One region of the Pantoea sp. C2G6 genome, then DNA from elsewhere that is predicted to be linked to it. Evidence: predicted binding sites of a transcription regulator. Region 1 holds the regulator's gene; each other region holds the start of a gene.
The links. Region 1 encodes sigma-54, which starts transcription at its own class of promoters, with help from an activator protein. Its sites were predicted from a motif close to GTTGGCACANNTTTCGCTNT; they were not measured.
Positions count from the first base shown of each region.

Region 2: a site for sigma-54 is predicted at 2,044-2,063, ahead of hypA (hydrogenase maturation nickel metallochaperone HypA). Genes of this name have one in related genera too.
Region 3: a site for sigma-54 is predicted at 2,251-2,270, ahead of ACCW71_RS11045 (gamma-glutamyltransferase family protein). Genes of this name have one in related genera too.
Region 4: a site for sigma-54 is predicted at 1,406-1,425, ahead of glnA (glutamate--ammonia ligase). Genes of this name have one in related genera too.

Region 1 covers NZ_JBGMNJ010000008.1:43,375-47,969, reverse strand. The annotation lists gene kdsC (3-deoxy-manno-octulosonate-8-phosphatase KdsC) at 1-268, shown strand, start outside; gene lptC (LPS export ABC transporter periplasmic protein LptC) at 265-837, shown strand; gene lptA (lipopolysaccharide ABC transporter substrate-binding protein LptA) at 812-1,363, shown strand; gene lptB (LPS export ABC transporter ATP-binding protein) at 1,369-2,094, shown strand; gene rpoN (RNA polymerase factor sigma-54) at 2,143-3,576, shown strand; gene hpf (ribosome hibernation promoting factor) at 3,598-3,885, shown strand; gene ptsN (PTS IIA-like nitrogen regulatory protein PtsN) at 4,039-4,518, shown strand; gene rapZ (RNase adapter RapZ) at 4,566-4,595, shown strand, end outside.
Region 2 covers NZ_JBGMNJ010000016.1:14,651-19,245, forward strand. The annotation lists gene ACCW71_RS17570 (proton-conducting transporter transmembrane domain-containing protein) at 1-558, opposite strand, end outside; gene ACCW71_RS17575 (4Fe-4S dicluster domain-containing protein) at 555-1,184, opposite strand; gene ACCW71_RS17580 (formate hydrogenlyase regulator HycA) at 1,305-1,796, opposite strand; gene hypA (hydrogenase maturation nickel metallochaperone HypA) at 2,099-2,443, shown strand; gene hypB (hydrogenase nickel incorporation protein HypB) at 2,474-3,241, shown strand; gene ACCW71_RS17595 (HypC/HybG/HupF family hydrogenase formation chaperone) at 3,232-3,516, shown strand; gene hypD (hydrogenase formation protein HypD) at 3,516-4,595, shown strand, end outside.
Region 3 covers NZ_JBGMNJ010000006.1:231,161-235,755, reverse strand. The annotation lists gene ACCW71_RS11055 (AtzE family amidohydrolase) at 1-433, opposite strand, end outside; gene hpxX (oxalurate catabolism protein HpxX) at 430-612, opposite strand; gene ACCW71_RS11045 (gamma-glutamyltransferase family protein) at 625-2,211, opposite strand; gene hpxU (MurR/RpiR family transcriptional regulator HpxU) at 2,354-3,193, shown strand; gene ACCW71_RS11035 (transporter substrate-binding domain-containing protein) at 3,385-4,170, shown strand; gene ACCW71_RS11030 (amino acid ABC transporter permease) at 4,181-4,595, shown strand, end outside.
Region 4 covers NZ_JBGMNJ010000012.1:112,504-117,098, forward strand. The annotation lists gene typA (ribosome-dependent GTPase TypA) at 1-1,136, opposite strand, end outside; gene glnA (glutamate--ammonia ligase) at 1,574-2,983, shown strand; gene glnL (nitrogen regulation protein NR(II)) at 3,123-4,172, shown strand; gene glnG (nitrogen regulation protein NR(I)) at 4,180-4,595, shown strand, end outside.

The DNA of each region.
Region 1 (4,595 bases):
GGATAAGCTTTTGGCCTATCGCGAACTTCTGGATAAACTGTCTCTTTCCGACGAGCAGGTCGCCTATATTGGTGATGACCTGATCGACTGGCCGGTCATGGCAAAAGTGGGATTAAGCGTAGCAGTGGCGGATGCACATCCGGTGCTGCTGCCGCGCGCGCACTATGTCACGCGCATCGCCGGTGGACGCGGTGCGGTACGTGAAGTATGCGACCTGATCTTAATGGCGCAGAACAAATTTGAGGATGCCAAAGGGCAATCAGTATGAGTAAAAGCAGGCGTTGGATAACGCTGATTCTGACCTTGATTGCACTGGTTTTGATCGGCTGGAATCTTACCAACCAGGATGACGATGACTCGCAGGCCGGCAGCAACACGCAGGCACCGACCTATACCAGTGCCGATTCACACACGGTGGTGTACAACCCGCAGGGTGCGCTGTCATACAAACTGGTCTCTGACAAAGTGACCTATTTCTCCGATGACGAGCTGAGCTGGTTTGAAAATCCGGTCATGACCACTTTTGATGAGAACAAGGTGCCGACCTGGACGCTACGCGCGGACAAAGCAAAGCTCACCAAAGATCGTATGCTCTATCTGTATGGGCATGTGGAACTGAACACGCTGACGCAGGACTCTCAGCTTGAGCGGATCAAAACGGATAACGCGCAGATCAATCTTGTCACTCAGGACGTCGCCTCTGACGACCAGGTGACGTTGTATGGCCGCAGTTTTAACTCCACCGGCATGAAAATGCGCGGCAATTTACGGACAAAAAACGCCGAGTTAATCGAAAAGGTCAAAACCTCTTATGAAATTCAAAATGAACAAAAATAGCCTGAAGTTTTTGCTGACCAGCCTGCTGCTGGCCACCAGCGTTCCGGCGCTGGCCCTGACCGGTGACTCGGACAAACCCGTAAATATCGACTCGCAGAACCAGGCGCTGGATTTACAGGGCAACGTGGCGACCTTTACCGGCAATGTCATCGTGACCCAGGGCTCGATCAAAATCACGGCGGATAAAGTGGTGGTGACTCGTCCGGGCGGCGACAGCAAAAAAACCATCGTCGATGCCTATGGTAATCCCGCCACCTTCTATCAGATGCAGGACAGCGGCAAACCGGTGCAGGGCCATGCGTCAAAACTGCACTATGAACTGGCCAACGATTTTGTTGAACTGACCGGCAACGCCTTTATTGAGCAGCAGGACAGCAATATCAAAGGCGATCGCATTACCTATCTGGTGAAAGAGCAGAAGATGCAGGCTTTCAGCCAGGGCCAGAACAAGCGTGTCACCACCGTGCTGGTGCCGTCGCAACTTCAGGATAAAGGTTCGTCCACCAGCGGAAAGAAGAGTAACTGATAGCTATGGCTACATTAATCGCAGAAAACCTGGCGAAGGCCTATAAAGGCCGTCGCGTGGTAGAAGATGTCAGTCTCCAGGTTAAATCCGGCGAGATTGTCGGCCTGCTGGGGCCAAACGGTGCCGGTAAAACCACTACGTTTTACATGGTGGTGGGCATTGTGCCGCGCGACGCGGGCCGGATTATCATTGATGATGAAGACATCAGTATCCTGCCGCTGCATGCGCGTGCGCGTCGCGGCATTGGCTATCTGCCGCAGGAGGCGTCGATTTTCCGTCGCCTGAGCGTCTACGATAACCTGATGGCGGTATTGCAGATCCGTGACGACCTCACCGAAGAGCAGCGTCAGGATCGTGCCAGAGAGCTGATGGAGGAGTTTCACATCGAGCACCTGCGCGACAGCATGGGCCAGGCCCTCTCTGGCGGTGAGCGCCGCCGTGTTGAGATTGCGCGCGCGCTGGCCGCCAATCCTAAATTTATTCTGCTGGATGAGCCCTTCGCCGGTGTCGACCCGATCTCGGTTATCGACATCAAGAAGATCATCGAGCACCTGCGTGACAGCGGTCTTGGGGTGTTAATCACCGATCACAACGTGCGTGAAACCTTAGCGGTGTGTGAACGCGCCTATATCGTCAGTCAGGGTCACCTGATTGCCCATGGCACACCCAATGAAATTCTTGCGGATGAGCAGGTTAAACGGGTTTATTTGGGTGAAGAGTTCAGACTCTGATAAGGTAGCGCTAATACCGATGTTTACCTGGGAACTACCATCCTGTCTATGAAGCAAGGTTTACAACTCAGGTTCAGCCAACAGCTGGCAATGACACCGCAGTTGCAGCAGGCGATTCGTCTGCTGCAACTCTCTACGCTTGAATTGCAGCAAGAGCTACAGCTTGCACTGGAAAGTAATCCGCTGCTTGAGCAGACCGATCTGCATGATGAGATCGATTCACGGGAGTCGCCGGAAGCTGAGGCGCTGGATACCCGCGAAGCGCTTGAGCAGAAAGAGATGCCCGACGAATTGCCGCTGGACGCCACCTGGGATGAGATTTACACCGCGGGCACGCCTTCCGGCACCGGCACCGATTATCAGGATGATGAGTTACCGGTTTATCAGGGCGAAACCACCCAGTCATTGCAGGACTATCTGATGTGGCAGGTGGGACTGACACCCTTTAGCGACACCGATCGCGCCATTGCCACCTCAATCGTCGATGCGATCGACGATACCGGGTATCTCACCGTTTCGCTTGATGAGATCCTCGACAGTATCGGCGACGACGAGCTGGAAGTGGATGAAGTTGAAGCGGTGCTGAAGCGCATCCAGCGGTTTGATCCGATTGGGGTGGGTGCCCGCGATCTGCGTGACTGTCTGCTGGTTCAGCTGTCGCAATATGCCCCGGAAACGCCGATGCTGGCGGAAGCGCGCTTAATTGTCAGCGAGCATCTCGACCTGCTGGCGAACCACGATTTCCGCAGTCTGATGCGGGTGACGCGCCTTAAAGAAGAGGTGCTGAAAGAGGCGATGCTGCTGATTCAGTCGCTGGACCCGCGTCCTGGTCAGTCGATCAACACCGGCGAACCGGAATATGTGATCCCCGATGTGCTGGTGCGTAAAGTTGGCAGCCGCTGGACGGTGGAACTCAACGCCGACAGTCTGCCACGCCTGAAGATCAACCAGCACTATGCGGCGATGAGCGGCGCGACACGCAACGACAGCGACAGTCAGTTTATTCGCAGCAATTTGCAGGAGGCGCGCTGGCTGATCAAAAGTCTGGAGAGCCGCAACGATACGCTGCTGAAGGTGACACGCTGTATCGTTGAGCAGCAGCAGGCCTTTTTCGAGCAGGGCGAAGAGTTTATGCGGCCGATGGTGCTGGCGGATATTGCTCAGGCGGTTGAGATGCATGAGTCGACCATCTCCCGCGTCACCACGCAGAAATATCTGCACAGCCCGCGTGGCATCTTTGAACTGAAATATTTTTTCTCCAGTCACGTCAATACGGAAGGCGGCGGTGAAGCCTCCTCTACCGCGATTCGTGCCCTGGTGAAGAAATTAATATCGGCGGAAAATCCAGCCAAACCCTTGAGCGACAGTAAACTGACCTCCATGTTATCTGATCAGGGGATCATGGTGGCCCGTCGTACCGTCGCCAAATACCGCGAGTCTTTATCCATCCCGCCATCGAACCAGCGTAAACAGCTGGTTTGACAGAAATGAGAAGGAAGACCTATGCAGCTGAACCTCACCGGGCAAAATGTTGAAATCACCGCACCTCTGCGCGATTTCGTCAGCGGTAAATTTGCCAAACTGGAACACTATTTTGAACATATCAATCAGGTCTATATTGTCCTGAAGGTCGAGAAGGTCACGCAGGTGGCCGATGCGACGCTGCACATCAACGGCGGCGAGCTGCACGCCACGTCGGAAGCGGAAGATATGTATGCGGCAATTGATGGGCTGATCGATAAGCTCTCCCGTCAGCTGACCAAACACAAAGATAAACTGAAAAAACACTAACCTTCACGCAGCTACGCGCGCCTGGCGCGCGCAGAGCCGACAGGATGGGGCGGATGATCCGCCCCGTTTTGTCATCTGAGCAAGCGTCGCCTCTCCTGAGCATCAGGCGGCGCTGGCGGTGAATGGCCCGGTGAACTCGCAAGTGAAACGAAAATGAACAACGATCTCACACTGGAATTGAGCACAGTGCTTTCGCCTGACTGCACCCGCAGCGGCGTCCACTGCCAGAGCAAAAAACGCGCGCTGGAAATCATCAGCGAACTGGCCGCGAAGCAGCTCAACCTGCCGCACCAGACGCTTTTCGAAGCGATCCTGACCCGTGAGCGCATGGGCAGTACCGGCATTGGCAGCGGGATCGCCATCCCGCACGGCAAACTGGAAGAGGATACGCTGCGCGCTGTGGGGGTGTTTATCAGCCTGGAGCAGCCGATTGCCTTTGATGCCGTCGATAATCAGCCGGTCGATCTGCTGTTTGCTTTACTGGTGCCGGCTGACCAGTGCAAAACTCACCTGCATACCCTTTCACTGGTGGCGAAACGGCTGGCGGATAAAACGGTCTGCCGTCGTCTGCGTGCGGCGCAGAGCAGTGAAGAGCTTTATGCCATTATTACAGAAGAGCAGTCAGAGCAGTAACACGTCTTTACCGGCCGGGTGTCGGTTTTAAAACGGGAGAAGAGGTCATGGTGCTGATGATCGTTAGCGGTCGTTCA
Region 2 (4,595 bases), on a different contig from region 1:
CAGGGCAAACGCCAGAATCAGACAGAGCGTCCCCAGGCGGCCCGCTAAAAACTGATTCAGCCCGGCGCGGCGACTCTTCGCCTCGTCGGTCTGTACGATCAGGAAGTAGGCGCAGAGCGCCGCCAGCTCCATCATCAGGATCAGCTCAACCGCACTGGCGGCCATCACGGCACCGGTCAGCGCCGCCAGCAGCAGATTGCACCACAAAGCGGAACGGGCGCGCTGACGCTGACGGACCTGGGCCAGCCAGCCGCAGGCGTAGAGGCTGCTGAGCAGGGCGGGCAGCGATAGCGCCAGCAACAGCAGGCCGTTCAGCGGCGTCAGCTCCACGCGAAAAGCCAGCAGCGGCAGTTCCGTGGCGGTGGATACCCCGCGGATTAACAGCAACAGCGCGGCCAGCATCACCGCCCCGGACGCCACCATGCCTCCGATGCCGGAGATCAGGCTGCTGAGGCGACCCGCGGCGGCCAGCCCGCCCCCCGCCAGCCCGGCAATCAGCCAGGCCAGCAGCGCCAGCGTCAGCAGCGGGACCGGTTGCAAAACAGGCAGTAACGTCATGGTTTACCCTCCGGGTCAGGTGCGGTGAAAACGGTCAGGGAAGCCGGAAAAACCGTCATGGCGTTAAGGCGTTTCTGCTGACTGGCCGTTTCCGCCAGGCTGGCCGTCACCAGGGTAATCGCCTGGGTCGGGCAGGTTTTAATGCAGGCCGGGCCGTCCGGGCTGAAGCTGCACAGGTCACACTTCACCGCCACCGCGCGAACGCCCGGCACCCAATCGAGCATCGGGCTGACCGGACGCGGCGCGCGCGGCGCAGGCAGCGCTTTGGGGCTGTTGCAGTCGCGGGGAATATCCAGCGGCGTGCTGCCCGCAAAGGTAATGGCCCCAAACGGACAGGCGATGCCGCAGAGCTTGCAGCTGATGCACAGGCTTTCGTTGAGACAGATCGCCTCGTTCTCGCGATTGATGGCGTTGACCGGGCAGACCTGGGCGCAGGGCGCATCTTCACACTGGTGGCAGGTGACGGGGGCGGAATCGAGCCGGTTACGCATCACCTGCAAGCGTGGCGCAGACTGTAAGCCGTGCCGCTGGTGCTCCTGAGAGCAACTGGCCATACAGGTGTTGCAGCCGATGCATAATCTGGGGTCGGCGATGATATATTGATTCATGGAAGTCGGAGGACTCATGACACTCCCTCATTATTTCGTCATATATGACGAAACTGGCGCTTAAATTGACATTTCGACATTTATGTCGCAATTAACCGGGCTGAATCCGGCACGCTAAAGCCATTAACTCCGCGCGACTCACGCTTTTTTCTCCGCGCGGACTCTTTTACTTGCGAGTAATTTTTCCAGCTGCGGCTGAACCGGCTGATTATTTTTCAGCGCGTCAAAAAGCGTCTGATAAATAGCGGCTATTTTATTGAGGTAATGTTCCAGCACGGCGGGTTTATCCTGAATATCGACCATGCCATCCACCCAGCCATCATCGCTGAGGCGGGCGCAGGCAAAAGGCAGGAAACAGGGGGTGGCCTCGCCCTTCGCCATATTCAGGCTGTAGACAATCTCCTGGCTGTGAAACGCCTCTCCCGGCTGAACGCTGAGTAAAAAATGGCTGAACAGCCGGAAGTGAACCCCCCGCCCTTCACTGCCGCTGAACTCATGATTTATCTGCTTATTTTCCTGCATGACCGCCTGTACCAGGCTGGTCCGATAGGTGTGCCATTGTGACTTAAGGCAGTTGTTCCTGCTGGCGATATAGTTCGCCTGGCTGGTCAGTTCGCTGAGAATGCTCATCTTCATTATCCGTAGTTAGCTATGCCGGGTGACGATCAAACACGGCGCTTAGCCTCCTCTTCGCATAAAGCATGCCAGGCTTAAAAATTATTTAATAACTGTCGGGAAATTATATTGTTAGCCCTATTGATGACAGAAAACCAGGTGACAAAAACGGCGCACAAATCTGTCGATGACACCGGTTTCGACAAAAGTGTCATCATTATTCAGCCCGCATCAGCGGCACGTCAGAAATAACAGCCCGCGTTCTGGCACTGTTATTGCAATACCTCCTCCACTTAATGACGCTGCTGAAGATGAATATGCACGAAATTACGTTGTGCCAGAACGCGGTGGAAATCATGCAACAGCTAGGGCAGGAATATCAGGCGCGGAAAATCACCGCGGTGTGGCTGGAAATCGGGGCCTTTTCCTGTGTTGAACCGGATGCTGTGCGATTTTGCTTTGAGCTGGCCTGCCGCGGCACGCTGGCGGAAGGGTGCGAATTACATCTGTCGCTGCCGGCGGCAGAGGGCTGGTGCCGCCGCTGCCAGCAATCCGTCACCTTACTCAGCCCCGGCATCCTGCTCTGCCCGCAGTGTGGCGGGCGTGATTTGCGCGTCACCGCCAGTGACAGCATGAAAATTAACCGAATCGAAATCGAATAACCGGCGTCCAGCGCGCCTGGGGAGAGAGCTATGTGCAGTACCTGTGGTTGTGCCAGTGGTGAGCTTCAGATTGAAGGCGTCAGTCGTGAACAGGCTCACCACCCCCACCTGATCGGCGATCGCACACAGCGGCCGCCTTTTGCCCCGCGCCGGCTGGTGGATATTGAGATGGAGGTGCTGGCGAAGAATAATCATATCGCCGCTCACAACCGCGAGCACTTCGCGGCGACAAACACCCTGGCGCTGAATCTGGTCTCCAGTCCCGGCTCAGGTAAAACCACCCTGCTGACCCATACCCTGACCCGCCTGAGTGGGTCGGTCGCCTGTGCGGTGATTGAAGGCGATCAGCAGACCAGCCATGATGCCGACCGCATTCGCGCCACCGGCGTACCGGCCATTCAGGTCAATACCGGCAAAGGCTGCCATCTGGATGCACAGATGGTGCACGATGCGCTGCACCAGCTCTCGCCCGGCGCGATCCGCCTGCTGTTTATTGAGAATGTCGGCAATCTGGTCTGCCCGGCCAGCTTCGATCTCGGTGAACGGCATAAGGTAGCGGTGCTGTCGGTCACCGAAGGCGAAGATAAGCCGCTTAAGTATCCGCATATGTTTGCCGCGTCACGCCTGATGATCCTCAACAAAATCGACCTGCTGCCCCACGTCAGTTTTGATGTCGACACCTGTATCGCCTATGCCCGCCAGGTCAATCCCGCGATTGAGGTGATCACCCTCTCCGCCACCACCGGTGAAGGCATGGCGTCGTGGCTGGCATGGCTGGAGCAGCAGCGATGTGCATAGGCGTTCCGGGACAAATCGTGGCGCTGCATGAGCAGCGCGCCGGCCACGCCTGGGCCGAAGTGTGCGGACTGCGGCGCGAGGTGAATATCGCGCTGGTGGCGGAGCCGGGCCAGCCACCCGACGCCCTGATCGGCTGTTGGGTGTTAATCCATGTCGGCTTTGCGCTGAGCCGGATAGATGAGCAGGAAGCACAGGAGACGCTGGCCGCGCTGCATGCGATGGAAGAGGTAGAAGCGGATGTCACCCTGTTGCTGAGAAGCGGAGCCACCGGATGATGCGCTTTGTCGATGAATTTCGCGATCCGCAGCTGGCGCAAACGCTGCTTGAGCGGTTACATCAGCGTGCCGCGCGGCTGCCCTACAGCGCTGAACGGCCGATGCAGATTATGGAGGTGTGCGGCGGCCATACCCATGCCATTTTCCGCTTCGGGCTGGATAAGCTGCTGCCGCCGCAGCTGGAATTTATTCATGGCCCTGGCTGTCCGGTCTGCGTGCTGCCGATGGGCCGGATTGATGCCTGCTGCGAAATTGCCGCCCACCCGGCGGTGATCTTCTGCACCTTTGGCGACGCGCTGCGCGTCCCCGGCAAACAGGGCTCGCTCTTACAGGCCAGGGAGCGCGGCGCTGACGTGCGCGTGGTCTACTCCCCGCTGGATGCGCTGCAACTGGCGCGTGACTATCCGCAGCGTCAGGTGGTCTTTTTCGCCCTGGGGTTTGAAACCACGCTGCCGGTCACGGCGGTCACACTGCAACAGGCGCGACGCGAGGGGCTGACCAATTTCAGCGTCTTCTGTCAGCACATCAGCCTGCTGCCGACGCTGCGCAGCCTGCTGCAACAGGATGACGTACGGATTGACGCCTTTCTGGCACCCGGCCACGTCAGCATGGTGATCGGCACTGCGCCCTACGGTTTTATCAGTGAAGAGTTTGGCAAGCCGCTGGTGATCAGCGGCTTCGAACCGCTGGACATGCTGCAAAGCGTTCTGATGCTGGTGGAGCAGGTTTGCGAGGAAGACTGTAAAACGGCCAACCAGTACCGACGGGTGGTGCCGGAAGCGGGTAATCTGCTGGCACAGCAGGCGATGAGTGAGGTGTTCAGGCTGACCGGCGACAGCGAATGGCGTGGATTAGGGCGGATTGAAGCGTCAGGGATCGTGCTGGCCCCGGCGTATGGTTCGTTCGATGCCGAACAGCGCTTTCAGCCGCAGAGTCAGGCGGTGGCGGATGATCCGCGCGCCCGCTGCGGTGAGGTGCTGACCGGCCGCTGCAAACCCCATCACTGTCCGCTGTTTGGCACCGGCTGTACGCCGCATAACGCCTTTGGCGCGTTGATGGTCTCCTCAGAGGGTGCCTGC
Region 3 (4,595 bases), on a different contig from region 1:
GGTTGCGCGTCGCGCCATAGTGACTGTTTTCGGTGGTAAAGCCATAGGCGTAGGCATCCATGTTCAGCATGCCCGACAGCAGCGCGCCGGACTGACGCAGTTTATCCACGGCAAACGCATCCGCCTGCGCCGCAGGCCGCTCGCTGAACAGGCTGGCCCCGGCCAGGGTGCTGTGGCCCGTCACATCAAACAGGTTTTTCACCGCGTAGGGAATGCCCGCCAGCGGTGGCAGGGGTTCGCCGCGCTGCCGCCGGGCATCAATAGTTTCAGCCTCTTTTAACATGCGTGGCCCGGTGACCTCCGTCCAGGCGTTCAGCGCCGGATTATGCTGCGCCACCGCGTTCAGCGTCTGTTCAGCGACTTCACGCGCGCTGATTTCCCCGCTCTGAATCGCCTGGCGCAGCGTCTGAATCGACATATCCGCTAATTTCATGCCTGATAGACTCCCGCGACTTCCAGCCGATCATCCAGCGGAAACGCCATCAGCGGCGTGGCCATCTCTGCGATGCGCGTCAGCTGGACCACCAGCTCAGCGCGCCGCGCCTCATCCAGTTCCAGTTGCAGCATCTGCTCCATATGGCCGATGTAGCTGGCCCAGTCGTGTTGATTCATGATTCGCTCCTGTTAAAAACCGGCGGCGCTGCCGTTACTGCGCGGATCGCTTGCGCCCTCAAACATGCCGTTGCTGTGACGCACAATAGCGCCCGCGTGGCCCACGAATTCGCTGAAGTCCGGCAGCAGTTCAACCTGATGTCCCCACTGACGCAGCTGTTCCACCGTGTCGGCGGCAAAGCGGCCCTCCAGTTTCAGCGAGTCTGACGCCTGGCCCCAGGTCCGGCCCAGCAGCCAGCGCGGCGCGCTGACCGCCTGTTGCAGCGGCAGTTTCTGAATCACATGGCGGGTAAAGATCGCCGCCTGAGTCTGTGGCTGACCATCCCCGCCCATTGAGCCATAGACCAGGGTACGGCCATCTTTCAGGCGGGCGGCGGCGGGATTGAGGGTATGAAACGGCTGTTTGCCCGGTGTCAGCGCCAGCAGATGATCGGGATCGAGACTGAACGCCGCGCCACGATTCTGCCAGGTAATGCCGGTACCGGGCAGCACCACGCCGCTGCCGAACTCGTGATAGATGCTCTGAATAAAGGAGACGGCCAGACCACTGCTGTCCATCACTCCCATCCAGACCGTATCGCCTGGCCCGCGGCCGTTGCCCCAGGGCGCGGCCTCGCCATCGGCGATCTGGCTGGCCAGCGTCGCCAGATGGTCGCCATCCAGCAGCGCCTGCAAATCTTCGGTGACGTGACGCGGGTCGGTGATGTGCTTATCACGCAGCGCAAACGCCTTTTTGGTCGCTTCGACGATGCGGTGCAGGGTCTGCGCCTCGTCAGCGTCAGCCATCGCCAGCCGGTCGGTGATGCCGAGGATCGCCAGCGACACCATGCCCTGAGTCGGCGGGGCGATATTCCAGAGATCGCCTTCGCTGTGGGAGAGGTGCAGCGGCGTGGTGCGACGGGCGCGATGCTGTTGCAGATCGGCCAGCGTCACCGGCATTCCGAGCGTCGCCATCTGGTCGGCCAGGTGGCGAGCCAGCGGACCGCGATAGAAGCTGTCGAGCCCGTGCTCCGTCAGCTGACACAGCGTCTGCGCCAGCGCGGGCTGGGTAAAACGGCTGCCCGGCTGCGGCACACCGCCATCGGGCATAAAGGTGGCGCTGAAACCGGGCTGATGCTGTAACTCATGACAGAAGGTAGTGGTCGCCGCGGTCTGGGAAGCGGTGACCGGGATGCCGTCGGCGGCGTAGCGGATCGCGTCACGCAGCAGCCGCGCCAGCGGCAGGGCGGGGGAGCCCGATTCGGCGGAAATATTCAACGCCTCCTGCCAGCCACTGACCGTACCGGCCACGGTCAGCGCCGCTTTGGGGCCGCGATGCGGGATACGCGCTTCACCGGCGTAAAACTCGCGCCGGGCCAGCGCACCGGCCGCGCCGCTGGCGTCGATAGCGATGGGATCGCCGGAGGGGGGCAGAATCAGCCAGAAGCCATCGCCGCCCAGCCCGTTCATATGCGGATAGACCACGGCAATGGTTGCCGCTGCCGCCACCATCGCTTCAATTGCGTTGCCGCCGTCGCGCAGCACCGCCAGCGCACTTTCACTCGCCAGATGGTGCGGCGCCACCGCCATCCCCTGCGGGGCCATATTACTTTGCATCATGCTTTTCTCGTTCTGATGTCGGGTGACAGAATCCATAACGTAGCAAGAGCTGTTCCAGTTTTTATTGCGACCGGACAGCACGCCGGTTAACCTGGCGTAAAATGTGCTAGCTTCAGCTGAAACAAAAGTTACAGGATCGGTTATGAAACAGCTTGATGAACGCCTCAGAACCCACTATCCCCAGCTCTCCCCGCAGGAGCAGCGCATCGCCGACTTTGTTTTCGACCATTTTGACGATCTGATCAGCTACAACAGCGCCGAGCTGGCGCGGCTCAGCGGCGTGTCGAAGGCGACAGTCAGCCGGCTGTTCAGACGTCTGGGCTATGAGAAGTACAAGGATATGCGTGATGAGTTACGCATCCTGCGTCAGAGCGGCATGCCGCTGACCGACAACCGGGATGCGGTGCAGGGCAATACCCTGCTGTCGCGCCACTACAAGCAGGAGATGGCGAATCTGACACAGTGGGTCAACAGCCTGGATACGCAGCAGTTCAGTGAGGTTATCCGGCAGCTGGCGCAGGCGCGGCGCGTTTTTATCATCGGCATGCGCAACGCCTATCCGGTGGCGCTGCATCTGCGCCAGCAACTGATGCAGGCGCGTTCCGGGGTGCAGATTCTGCCGCAGCCGGGGCAGACGCTGGCGGAAGAGTTGGTGGATATATCCCCGGATGACATGGTGGTGGTGATGGCGTTTCGCCGCCGCACCCGGATGATCCGTCCGTTGATGCAGCAGTTGCAGGCCGCGAATGTTCCGCTGCTGGCGCTGTGTGAGCCGCAGGCGCAGACCCTCATGGCGCTGGCGCGCTGGCAGCTCTGTGCGCCGCTCGACAGCGTCTCCGCCTTCGACAGCTACGGCTCCGCCATGAGCCTGGTTAACCTGATCGCCAACGCGCTGCTGCATGAAATGCTGGCGCAGGGACGCCAGCGTATTCACCAGATTGCCGACCTCTACCAGCAGCTGGACGAGCTGGAGCACCGTTAACAGGCACCCTTTTGGTGCCTTGCCCCGTTCTGGCGCACGCCGTGTCGTCGCCTGAACCTGCTGAGCAACCCTGAGTTCCGCCTATATCTTTACCACTCAATCCTTTTTTCGTCGCCGCTGCGGTTGGCACATTAGTTGCAGATTACCTGTCAAAGAATCTTTTGTTTCACGTAATCTTACCGGGGTGCATAATGAAAAAAGTTTTGATGGCGGTTGCAACAGCGGCATTGCTGATGGCACAGGCGGGCAGCGCGCTGGCCGATCAGCTCCAGGATATTCAGCAGCGCGGCGTGATCCGGGTGGCGGTGCCGCAGGATTTCCCACCGTTTGGCTCAGTCGGCACTGACCTGCAACCGCAGGGTTATGACATCGACATGGCGAAATACCTGGCAAAGCAGATGAAACTTAAGTTGCAGCTGGTGCCGGTCAGCAGCGCCAACCGCGTGCCTTACCTGCAAACCGACAAGGTCGATCTGGTGATCTCCAGCATGGGGAAAAACGCGGAGCGGGAAAAAGTGATCGACTTTACCCGCGCCTATGCGCCGTTCTTTCTTGGCGTCTTCGGACCTAAAGGCGATGAGATCAAAGCGGCAGCCAACCTGAGCGGCAAGTCGATTGGCGTCACGCGCGGCGCGGTCGAGGATATGGTGCTGAGTGAAGTGGCCCCTAAAGATGCGCAGGTGAAACGTTATGAAGATAACAACACCACGCTCTCCGCTTACCTGTCGGGACAGGTGCAGTATGTGGCCACCGGTAACCTGGTGGTCGCCGCCATTGCCCGCCAGAATCCGGCTAAAGCGCCGGTAGCGCAGTTTATGCTGAAAGATTCGCCCTGCTTTATCGGTCTGAAGAAAGATCAGCCGGCGCTGAAAGCCAGAGTGAATGAACTGATTGAGCAGGGCATTAAAGATGGCACCCTGAATAAACTGTCAGAAGAGTGGCTGAAAGCGCCGCTGCCCGCCAGCCTCGGCGCATGAGGAGCGAGTCATGACCGGGCAACTTAACTTTCCCGCCCTGTGGCCCTACTGGCCGGAGCTGCTTTCCGGCCTGTGGGTCACTATCCAGCTGACGGTGCTGGCGACCCTCGGCGGCGTGGCACTCGGCATCGCGGGCGCGGCGTTACGCAGCGGCAAACCCAGCTGGATGAGCCGGTTGTGGGGCGGCTATGTCGAGCTGATCCGTAATACGCCGTTTGTGGTGCAGCTGTTCTTTATCGTCTTTGGTCTGCCTGCGCTGGGGCTGAAACTCACCGCCGGTGAAGCGGCTCTGCTGGCGATGCTGATTAATCTCGGTGCCTACAGCACCGAGATTATCCGCGCCGGGATCCAGGTGACGCCCAAAGGGCAGTGGGAAGCGGGACGGGTGCTGGGATTAAGCCGCAGCCAGACCTTTCTGCGGGTGG
Region 4 (4,595 bases), on a different contig from region 1:
TCGAAACCTTCACGACGCATGTTTTCGATCAGAACAGAGAGGTGCAGTTCACCACGACCTGATACGCGGAACGCATCAGCATCTTCGGTTTCTTCAACACGCAGGGCCACGTTGTGAACCAGTTCTTTATTCAGACGCTCAAGGATCTGACGTGAAGTCACGTACTTACCTTCTTTACCGCAGAACGGTGAGGTGTTGACGTTAAAGAACATGGTAACGGTTGGCTCATCGACGCTCAGTGCTGGCAGCGCCTGCACGTTCTGTGGATCACAGATGGTGTCAGAGATGTTCAGCTCGCCCAGACCGGTAATCGCGATAATATCGCCCGCTTCTGCCAGGTCGCTGTCGATACGCTCAAGACCCAGGTGAGTCAGGACTTTACCGACTTTACCGTTACGGGTTTTGCCTTCGCTATCAACAATAGTAACCTGCTGGTTAGGCTTCACTTTACCGCGTTTGATGCGGCCGATACCGATCACGCCCAGGTAGTTGTTGTAGTCCAGCTGAGAGATCTGCATCTGCAACGGCGCGTCAACTTCAACCTTTGGCGGTGAAACGTGGTCAACGATAGCCTGATAGAGCGGGGTCATATCGTCAGCCATGTCGGTGTGCTCAAGACCCGCGATACCATTCAGCGCAGAGGCGAAAATGATAGGGAAGTCGAGCTGTTCGTCGGTGGCATCCAGGTTAACGAACAGGTCAAATACCTGATCTACAACCCAATCCGGACGCGCGCCAGGGCGGTCTACTTTGTTGATAACCACAATCGGCTTCAGACCATGCGCGAACGCTTTTTTGGTCACGAAGCGGGTTTGCGGCATAGGGCCATCCATCGCATCTACAACCAGCAGCACCGAATCCACCATGGACATGACGCGCTCAACTTCACCACCGAAGTCGGCGTGTCCCGGGGTATCAACGATGTTGATACGGTAGTCATTCCACTTAATGGCGGTGTTTTTTGCGAGGATGGTAATCCCACGCTCTTTCTCCAAATCATTGGAGTCCATCACGCGCTCGGTTGCTTCGGTACGGGCATCAAAGGTACCGGATTGTTGCAGCAGTTTGTCAACCAGGGTGGTCTTTCCATGGTCAACGTGCGCGATGATGGCGATGTTACGCAAATTTTCGATCACAGCTTTGCCTCAGGCATTAGAAATAGCGCGCTATTGTACACGGATTAAGCGGAAGACTGAACACGATCACACTTTTCACTGAAAGTTTATTGCATTGGCGCAAATTCGCGCTGTTCCCGGTGCAGAAAATGCACTAAGTTGGTCTTATGCACCAAAATAGTGCTGCGCGGAGCGGATAAAGCACCAATAAGGTGCAGAAAAGCTATCGTGGTGCAGCGCCGTTATGACAAAAAGGTGCACCACAAGGCGATTTAAGCACCATCAAAAAAGTTGGCACAGAATTCGCTTTATCTTTTACAAGCGCAAATGCCAGTCAGATGACGGTTGAAGAGCGTGCCGCAACAGGCTGGTCAGGACATGTTTCCCGTGACCTGTTGCGGGCAACGACGTTTCCTCACCATGTAGATAATGTATGACCATTTCCAGGAGAGTTGAGTATGTCCGCTGAACACGTTCTCTCGATGATGAACGAGCATGAAGTTAAGTTTGTTGACCTGCGTTTTACCGATACCAAAGGTAAAGAACAGCACGTTACTATCCCTGCTCACCAGGTTAACGCTGACTTCTTCGAAGAAGGCAAAATGTTCGATGGTTCGTCTATCGGCGGCTGGAAAGGCATCAACGAATCAGACATGGTGCTGATGCCTGACGCCACCACGGCGGTCATGGACCCTTTCTTCGAAGATTCAACGCTGATCATCCGTTGTGACATTCTCGAGCCAGGCACCATGCAGGGCTACGACCGCGATCCACGCTCTATCGCCAAGCGCGCTGAAGATTTCCTGCGCTCGTCTGGCATCGCCGATACTGTGCTGTTTGGACCAGAGCCAGAATTCTTCCTGTTCGATGACATCCGTTTCGGTTCATCGACCTCAGGTTCACACGTAGCTATCGACGATATTGAAGCGGCGTGGAACACCGGTAAAGAGTACGAAGGCGGTAACAAAGGTCACCGTCCAGGTCTGAAAGGCGGCTACTTCCCGGTTCCACCGGTTGACTCATCACAGGACATCCGTTCTGCCATGTGTCTGACGATGGAGCAGATGGGCCTGGTGGTTGAAGCGCATCACCACGAAGTGGCAACGGCTGGTCAGAACGAAGTGGCTACCCGCTTCAACACCATGACCAAAAAAGCGGACGAAATTCAGATCTACAAATATGTGGTGCACAACGTCGCGCACGCTTACGGCAAAACCGCGACCTTTATGCCGAAGCCAATGTTTGGCGACAACGGTTCAGGCATGCACTGCCATATGTCACTCTCTAAAGGTGGCCAGAACCTCTTCTCCGGTGATAAGTATGGCGGCCTGTCTGAAATGGCGCTGTTCTACATCGGCGGTATCATCAAGCACGCCAAAGCGATCAACGCCCTGGCGAACCCGACCACCAACTCCTACAAGCGTCTGGTTCCGGGTTATGAAGCACCGGTTATGCTGGCTTATTCTGCCCGTAACCGTTCAGCCTCAATCCGTATTCCGGTTGTTGCCAGCCCGAAAGCCCGTCGTATCGAAGCGCGCTTCCCGGACCCAGCGGCTAACCCATACCTGGCGTTCACCGCCCTGCTGATGGCTGGCCTGGATGGCATCATCAACAAAATCCATCCTGGCGATGCGATGGATAAGAACCTGTATGACCTGCCACCGGAAGAAGAAGCTGAGATTCCAAAAGTTGCCGGTTCGCTGGAAGAAGCGCTGAATGCCCTGAACGAAGACCGCGAGTTCCTGACCCGTGGCGGCGTATTCACCGACGAAACCATCGATGCTTACATTGAACTGCGTAAATCAGAACTGGACCGCGTTCGCATGACGCCACATCCGGTTGAGTTCGAGCTTTACTACAGCGTTTAATTGGTCAGACGTTTTTTGTTGCCGTGGAAACTTTCAGCCCATCTTCGGATGGGCTTTTTTCTCCGCGAATTCACCGTTCATTCGCCCTCTTTCCGGCTTAAAGACTAAAATGCACGTTTTTAGTGCAGAGGAACGTGGTATGGCAACTGGCTCTCTGCCCGACGCAGGGCAGATTCTCAACGCTTTAATCAACAGTATTTTGTTGGTGGATAACGACCTGGTTATTCACTACGCCAACCCGGCGGCGCAGCAATTACTGGCGCAAAGTTCACGCAAACTGTTCGGCACGCCGTTACCGGAATTAACCGGCTACTTTTCGCTGAATATCGAGGTGATGCGCGAGAGTCTTGAGGCTGGCCAGGGGTTTACCGACAGTGAGGTGACGCTGGTGGTCGATGGTCGCGCGCACATCATGTCGCTGACCGCCCAGCGCTTACCCGATGGCTTGATCCTGATGGAGATGGCGCCGATGGATAATCAGCGTCGGCTCAGTCAGGAGCAGTTACAGCACGCCCAGCAGGTGGCGGCCCGCGATTTGGTGCGCGGTCTGGCCCATGAGATTAAAAATCCGCTGGGAGGATTGCGCGGCGCGGCTCAACTGTTGTCACGCGCTCTGCCCGATCCCTCGCTGAACGAATATACCAAAGTGATTATCGAACAGGCCGACCGGTTGCGGAATCTGGTCGATCGCCTGTTAGGACCGCAGCAGCCGGGTATGCATATTACCCAGAGCATCCATCAGGTGGCTGAGCGCGTCGTCAATCTGGTGTCGATGGAACTGCCGGACAACGTCTCGCTGGTGCGGGATTACGATCCCAGCCTGCCGGAGCTGCCGCACGACCCCGATCAGATCGAACAGGTGCTGCTTAATGTGGTACGCAATGCGCTTCAGGCGCTGGGCGACGACGGCGGCACCATTATTATCCGCACCCGTACGGCTTTCCAGCTGACGCTGCACGGCACCCGTTATCGTCTGGTGGCGCGCATTGATATTGAAGATGATGGCCCCGGCATTCCGGCCCAGCTCCAGGATACGCTGTTCTATCCGATGGTGAGTGGACGGGAAGGCGGTACCGGACTGGGTCTCTCCATCGCCCGTAGCCTGATTGATCAACATTCAGGAAAAATAGAATTTAACAGTTGGCCAGGACATACCGAATTCTCGGTCTACCTGCCTATTCGCCAGTGAGGTTTCTATGCAACGAGGGATAGTCTGGATCGTCGATGACGATAGCTCCATCCGCTGGGTGCTTGAACGCGCGCTCACTGGAGCCGGTTTAAGCTGCGCGACTTTCGACAGCGCAAGCGAGGTGCTGGATGCCCTCTCAACCAAAACCCCGGACGTTTTACTGTCAGATATTCGCATGCCCGGTATGGACGGTCTGGCGCTGCTGAAACAGATTAAACAACGCCACCCGATGCTCCCGGTCATCATAATGACGGCGCATTCCGATCTGGATGCGGCCGTCAGTGCTTACCAGCAGGGCGCATTCGACTACCTGCCGAAGCCGTTCGATATTGATGAGGCGGTGGCGCTGGTGGAACGCGCAATCAGCCACTATCAGGAGCAGCAGCAGCCGCGTAATCAACCGGTCAGCGGGCCGACCACCGA